3 regions of the Methylosinus sp. PW1 genome follow, and region 2 is predicted to be linked to each of the others. Evidence: predicted binding sites of a transcription regulator. Region 2 holds the regulator's gene; each other region holds the start of a gene.
The links. Region 2 encodes LexA, which represses DNA repair genes until DNA is damaged. Its sites were predicted from a motif close to TGTTCNNNNTGTGTTCNG; they were not measured.
Positions count from the first base shown of each region.

Region 1: a site for LexA is predicted at 908-925, ahead of ssb (single-stranded DNA-binding protein). Genes of this name have one in related genera too.
Region 3: a site for LexA is predicted at 973-990, ahead of recA (recombinase RecA). Genes of this name have one in related genera too.

Region 1 is NZ_JQNK01000002.1:100,721-102,987, forward strand. Features, by position in the region: gene K369_RS00925 (hypothetical protein) at 1-766, shown strand, start outside; gene ssb (single-stranded DNA-binding protein) at 1,017-1,541, shown strand; gene K369_RS00935 (YgiQ family radical SAM protein) at 1,662-2,267, opposite strand, start outside.
Region 2 is NZ_JQNK01000008.1:100,588-102,854, forward strand. Features, by position in the region: gene K369_RS26230 (helix-turn-helix domain-containing protein) at 1-221, shown strand, start outside; gene lexA (transcriptional repressor LexA) at 606-1,310, shown strand; gene K369_RS05920 (AsmA family protein) at 1,550-2,267, shown strand, end outside.
Region 3 is NZ_JQNK01000009.1:1,550,582-1,552,848, reverse strand. Features, by position in the region: gene K369_RS17120 (c-type cytochrome) at 1-196, opposite strand, end outside; gene pyrE (orotate phosphoribosyltransferase) at 226-822, opposite strand; gene recA (recombinase RecA) at 1,131-2,210, shown strand.

The DNA.
Region 1 (2,267 bases), on a different contig from region 2:
GCGTTCTTGGCTCTCGAAAGAAGGCGCCTCGGCCGATGCGGATGGCAATGTCGAAATGGCGAATATGGGCGCGCTCAAGGTCGTCTATGACACGACGGCGGCGCAGCAGGGGTTGACGCGCGTCTATGTCAATGGCGGGCGGCTGTTTCACGACGCGCTATTTCGCAGGCCCTTCAGCACGAAATCGATGGTCACGCATTTTTCCGGCCTCGGCAAGGGCGTCTTCGTGATGAGCCAGGAGGGCAATATTCACATCCACTCCCATATCGTCGGCCATTACCACCATTCCTCATTGCTGGGCGGCGGCGCCGTGGCCTGCGCCGGAGAGATAGAGGTCGACAACGGCCTCATCAAATCGATGTCGAACAAGAGCGGCCATTACATTCCAGATTACCGCCATCTTCATCAGATTTTTCATCAGCTCAAAAAGAAGGGAGTCGGTCTGCATTTTCCGATCTCGGTGTTCGGCTATGCCGACGGTAGCAGCCCTACGACCGCGAAGAAATTCGACTCTGCGCAGCAGTTTCTCGACGAGATGAAGACGCAGTATGAAATCGAATATGAAAATCTGAAGCTGCTCGCCTATTGGGAGCATCTCGTCGATTCCAAGCTGGGGGAGCGCGGCTGGCGATACAGGGACGAGAGCAAGGGCGAGAAGGTCGGCGTCTATGTCATCGCGACCAATCATATGGTGCCGCACAAGGAGGCGCGCGCGTGGCTGAAGCTCAAGGGCTATCGGCCCGAGACGACGATTCTCGCCGAGTGACGCCCTAAAGCGATCCGGCGGCGCGAGGCGCCGCCGCTCGGGAGTCCGCGCTGATGTTTCTGCGACAGCGCCGCGGCGAGGCCGAGGCCCCGCTTCCGTAGGAGACGACATCGAGGCGTTGCGCGTCGCGGCGGGAGGTGCTAGAACAAAAAAAGAACAACGCGTGAATTGTGGACAAGGCGGCGGAACGTCTTCGCGCTCGCGCGTTTCGGACTAAGGTGCCGCGAGCATCATCGAGGCGGAGAGGGTCATGGCGGGCAGCGTCAACAAGGTCATATTGGTCGGCAATCTCGGGCGTGACCCTGAAGTGCGCACGCTGCCCTCGGGCGACCGCGTCGTCTCTTTCTCCGTGGCGACGACGGAATCCTGGCGCGACCGCAACACAGGCGAGCGCAAGGACCGCACGGAGTGGCACAATGTGTCGATCTTCAACGAGAATTTGGGGAAGATCGCCGAGCAATATTGCCGCAAGGGCTCCAAGATCTATCTCGAGGGCCAGCTGCAGACGCGCGAATATCAGGACAAGGACGGCATTCAGCGCCGCGTGACCGATGTGGTGCTGCAGCGTTTCCGCGGCGAGCTGACTCTGCTCGACAGCAAGGGCGGCGGCCGCGGCGAGGGCGATTACGAGGGGGGCGGCGGCTATCAGTCGAGCGGCGGCGGCTCCAGCTTCGGCCGTTCCTCGCCGATGGAGCGCACGCCCGCCGAGCGCTCTCCGGCGCCGGCCGGCGGCGGACGTTTGTCGGAGCAGCTCGACGACGATATTCCCTTCTGATGGTCGGAGGCGCATCTCGCGCCTCTACGGGAGTCGCTGGTTGCGTTGCAGCCCCCTCCCTCACCCTCCCCCGCGCGCGGGAGAGGGTGAGGGAGGGGGCGCTTCCGGCTCTCACAATCTCTACGACCCGCGCGAGCGCAGCCCATTCGTCCGGAACTCCCGCGACTGCGGCCGCGCGCTCTTCTGGCCCATGCGGCGGCCTTCGCCGGCCTTGCCGGTTCCCACCGGTTGCCAGCCCGGCACGAGATGATGCTTGCCGGGGCCGATGAGATCGGCGCGGCCCATGGCTTTCAGCGCCTCGCGCAGCACCGGCCAATTCTCGGGATCGTGATAGCGCAAAAAGGCCTTGTGCAGGCGGCGCTGGCGCAGGCCCTTCACAGCGTCGACCTTTTCCGACGCGCCGCGCCGCACCGGCTTCAGCGGATTGAAGCCCGAATGATACATGGCCGTCGACAGCGCCATGGGCGAGGGCAGATAGGTCTGCACCTGATCGGCGCGATAGCCGTTCTTTTTCAGCCACAGCGCCAAATTCATCATGTCTTCGTCGCTCGTGCCCGGATGCGCGGCGATGAAATAGGGGATGAGGAAATATTGCTTCTTGGCCGCCTGCGCCGCCGCGTCGAACAGACGTTTGAAGCGATCGTAGGAGCCTATGCCCGGCTTCATCATCTTGGAGAGCGGGCCGCTCTCCGTATGCTCGGGCGCGATTTTGAGATAGCCGCCGAC
Region 2 (2,267 bases):
GAAATGCCATAGCGGGGGCGTTGATAGACGTATTTGGGCAGGAACTACCATCGCTGTCAAACGATAGCGACAGTCTCTCTGTTATTTCTGCCCCCGCAAAAGATCGATCAAAGGCCGATTTGCGTCGCGATGCGTCGGCTTTTGCTGTGCTCTTGTCGGGGCATTATGATCTTAACATCGAGCGAGAGTTGAGCGAGCCGATCGACGAAAGCAAGGACTGACTTTCGGCAAAACTTTCGGCAATCGAGGAAATCACGCTTAGACTTTCGGCAATCATAGAAACGAAAACATGCGCGTTCTCAATGAGATGGCGGCCGCACGCGACCTTCAAGAACTTTCGGCAATTAGTTCGGCAATCGCAGGTGACTTATCTGTTTGAAATTACGCGGATTTCAGAAATGGATTTCCAAATAGCGATGTCTGTCGCGCTCAAATAGCGATGGTCGCTCCACTTCGGCGTTCGACAGAAAGTTACTCGCGATACCGCCCTTGCGGAACGCACCGAGAACGCCTATCCTCCCGTTCATGATTTGTTTATGAACCCGCGGCATCATGCTCGGGTTCGGTCGTGGCGCGACGCGGGCGGGCGGCGCCGGGGGGCTTCCATGCTGACCAAGAAACAGAGCGATCTGCTGCGCTTCATCCATGAGCGCCTGAAGGAGACCGGCGTGCCGCCCTCCTTCGACGAGATGAAGGACGCGCTCGATCTGCGCTCCAAATCCGGCATTCACAGGCTCATTCTCGCGCTCGAGGAGCGCGGCTTCATTCGCCGGCTGCCCAATCGCGCCCGTGCGCTCGAGGTGCTGCGCCTCCCTGAATCGGCGACGCCCCGCGTCGCCGCGCGCGGCGGCAAATTCTCGCCCTCGGTCATTGAAGGCGCGCTCGGCCGCGTGCGCCCCGTGCCGGCCGGCGAGCCGGAGTCCGATCAGCAAGTGGCGATTCCGGTCATGGGCCGCATCGCCGCCGGCACGCCCATTTCTGCTCTGCAGAATCGCAGCCACACCATCAGCCTGCCGCCGGATATGCTCGGCGGCGGCGAGCATTTCGCGCTCGAGGTGCGCGGCGATTCGATGATCGAGGCCGGCATTCTCGACGGCGACGTCGTCGTGGTGAAGAAGCAGGACAGCGCCGACACCGGCGATATCGTCGTCGCCCTCATCGACGAGGAGGAGGCGACATTGAAGCGCCTGCGCAAGCGCGGCGCCTCCATAGCGCTCGAGGCCGCCAATCCGGCCTATGAGACGCGCATTTTCGGGCCGGATCGCGTCCGCATCCAGGGCCGTCTGGTCAGCCTTCTGCGCAAATACTGAGAGCCTCGCGCCGCCACGATCTCGCCGCCCTTTGCCGCCATGGTCCGGCCTCGCGCGCTTTTGGCGCGCGGGCCTTTTCGCGTAGCGGCTGAGCGATTAAGGCATGTTGTTTCGTGTCGCGCCCTCGCCGAGGGCGCGCGCTGCGTCGCCAGCGGCCCGCGGCCGCCCCGCTTTTTTTCATGGACGATGGAATGTCGCACTCGACCGGCCCGATGCGCGAAATCGAAGGATCGAAGCCCTTGGGCCAAAGCCGCCGCCTGTCTCTCCCGCGCCTCCCGCGCCGCTGGCTGATCGCTCTTTGCGCCGTCGCCGCAGTGGCGATCGGCGCGGCCCTCGCGCCCTGGACCTTCTCGACCAATGCTTTGCTCGAGGAGATTTCCGGCCAGCTCAACGCCTCCTCCGGCCTGTTCATCGCCGCCAAGGGCCGCTCGACCTTCTCGCTGCTGCCGCGCCCGCACATCACCATAGACAGCATCGCCTTCGCCGATCCCACCGCGGCGCTGACCATCGAGGCGGACAGGCTGCACGGCAATGTGCTGCTGTTGCCCTTGCTCGCCGGCCGCCTGGAAATCGCCGATATCGAGCTCATCCGCCCATCGATAGAGGTCGATCTCGATCGCAAGCCGATGAGCGCCTCCGGCGCCGCCGTGCGCGCCGCGGCGGCGCGGCCCTCGACGCCGGCGGCCGAAAAGGCCGACCGCGCCCGGCTCGGCGGCGTCTCCATCGTCTCCGGCGTCGCAAGGCTCAAATATTCGGGCGGCGAGGAGACTTTGCAGGACATTGACGCGACGCTCGACTGGCGCACCGTCGGCTCGCCGGCGACGCTCGACGCCGCCTTCTCCTGGGGCGGCGAGCGGCCGCGCGCCATGCTCTGGGTGCTGAAGCCCGGCGCGTTGCTGCGCGGCGAGCAGACGCCGGTCACGGTGCGGCTCGATTCGGACAGCGTGCGGCTGGAGG
Region 3 (2,267 bases), on a different contig from region 2:
GCGCCACATCGACGAAGCTCGGCGCCTTGGCGGCCTCGTTCTCGGCCGGCGTCTTCTCGTCTATGCGATGACATTCGACGCAGAGCGAGGCGGCGAGGCGCCGCCCGGCCGCAGGATCGCTCGATTGCGCGAGCGCCGGCGCCGCGACGCCTCCGCAAGCGAGGAAGGCAAGGACCATCGGCGTCGCGCGATTCATGGGCTCTCCCTCCGAAACAGCATGCGAAGCTATATTGTAAAGTCGCCGCGCTTGAAGATCGACACCAGCGTGACTCCCTTTTCGGCGAGCTTTTCCGCCGCGCCTTCCTCACGGTCGACGACGACCAGCGCGCGCGTCGCTCTCGCCTGCGGGTGCTCCTCCGCCATGCCGGCGATGGCCTCCAATATAGAGCCGCCCGTGGTCGCCACATCGTCCACGATCAGCGTCTCCCCATCCTTGGGCACATAGCCGTCGATGCGCTCCTTGGCGCCATGGCCCTTGGCCTCCTTGCGCACGAAGAAAGCGTCGACCGGAGCGCCTTTGGGAAAGCTCACCGCGGCGATGGCCGCCACCAGCGGCACGGCGCCCACGGCCAGCCCGCCGACGCCCTTTATCCCCTGCGCCTTCATATAATCGACGACGATATCGGCGATGAGATGCGCGCCCTCCGGCAGCATGGTCGTCTGGCGCAGCTGGAAGAGATAATTGCTCTTGCGGCCCGAGGAGAGCGTGAAATCGCCGCGCAGCAGCGAATGCGTGTCGATCAGCCGATGCAGCCGCGCCCAGCGCGGATCGGCGGGGTCGATAACGGCGTCGGGACGGGAAGGCGCGCGCGTGTCGCTCATGGGCTGTCGAAACTCCGCTGTCGATCATGAGAAATAGGCCGAGGGCCGGCTGCGGTCCCTTACGCCGAGGAACTCGCGGACTTCAAGCCGGTTCCATTCCTCGGCTCGCGCCGGGGCCGCGCCCAGCCGGACTGCGCGGGAAAAATCACCGAGAACAAAAAAAGAACTTGGCGACGAGAACAAATGGGATACAATCTGCCCATCCGATCTTCTGTTCGCCACCGATCCAATCATCACAAGTCTTTCGCCCCGGGGCCGCATCTCGCGTTGCGCCCGCCGCCCGACCCGTGCCAGAAGGAATCATCGCCGTGAGCCAAGCCAATCTCCGCCTCGTGGAAGGAACATCCGTGGACAAGACCAAGGCGCTGGACGCCGCTTTGTCGCAGATCGAGCGGGCCTTCGGCAAAGGCTCGATCATGCGGCTCGGCAAGAATCAGAAGGCCGTCGAGATCGAGACGATCTCCACCGGCTCGCTCGGCCTCGATATCGCTCTCGGCGTCGGCGGCCTGCCGCGCGGCCGTGTCGTGGAGATCTATGGGCCGGAATCATCGGGCAAGACGACGCTGACGCTGCATGTGATCGCCGAGGCGCAGAAGAAGGGCGGCGTCTGCGCCTTCGTCGACGCCGAGCATGCGCTCGATCCGGTCTACGCCCGCAAGCTCGGGGTCAATCTCGAGGAGCTGCTGATCTCGCAGCCGGACACGGGCGAGCAGGCGCTGGAGATCACCGACACTCTGGTGCGCTCCGGCGCGGTGGATGTGCTCGTCGTCGATTCGGTCGCCGCGCTGACGCCGCGCGCCGAGATCGAGGGCGAGATGGGCGAGGTGCAGCCCGGCCTGCAGGCTCGCCTGATGAGCCAGGCGCTGCGCAAGCTCACCGCCTCCATCTCCCGCTCCAACACGCTCGTCATCTTCATCAATCAGATCCGCATGAAGATCGGCGTGATGTATGGCTCGCCGGAGACGACGACCGGCGGCAACGCCTTGAAGTTCTACGCCTCTGTGCGTCTCGACATTCGCCGCATCGGCTCCATCAAGGACCGCGACGAGGTCACCGGCAATCAGACCCGCGTGAAGGTGGTCAAGAATAAGGTGGCGCCGCCGTTCAAGCAGGTCGAGTTCGACATCATGTATGGCGAGGGCGTCTCCAAGGTCGGCGAGCTCATCGATCTCGGCGTGAAGGCCGGCGTCGTCGAGAAATCCGGCGCCTGGTTCTCCTACGACAGCCAGCGTCTCGGCCAGGGCCGCGAGAACGCCAAGACCTTCCTCAAGCAGAACAAAGAGGCGGCCGAGCGGATCGAGCAGGCGATCCGCGAGAATTCCGGCCTCATCGCGGAGCGCATTCTCGACGCCGGCGGCGAGGGTGAGGGCGACGGCGACGAGGACTGAACGCGGGAGGCCACCCTTCAGGGGGAGGGCCGGACGGCGCAGCCGTCCGGGGTGGGG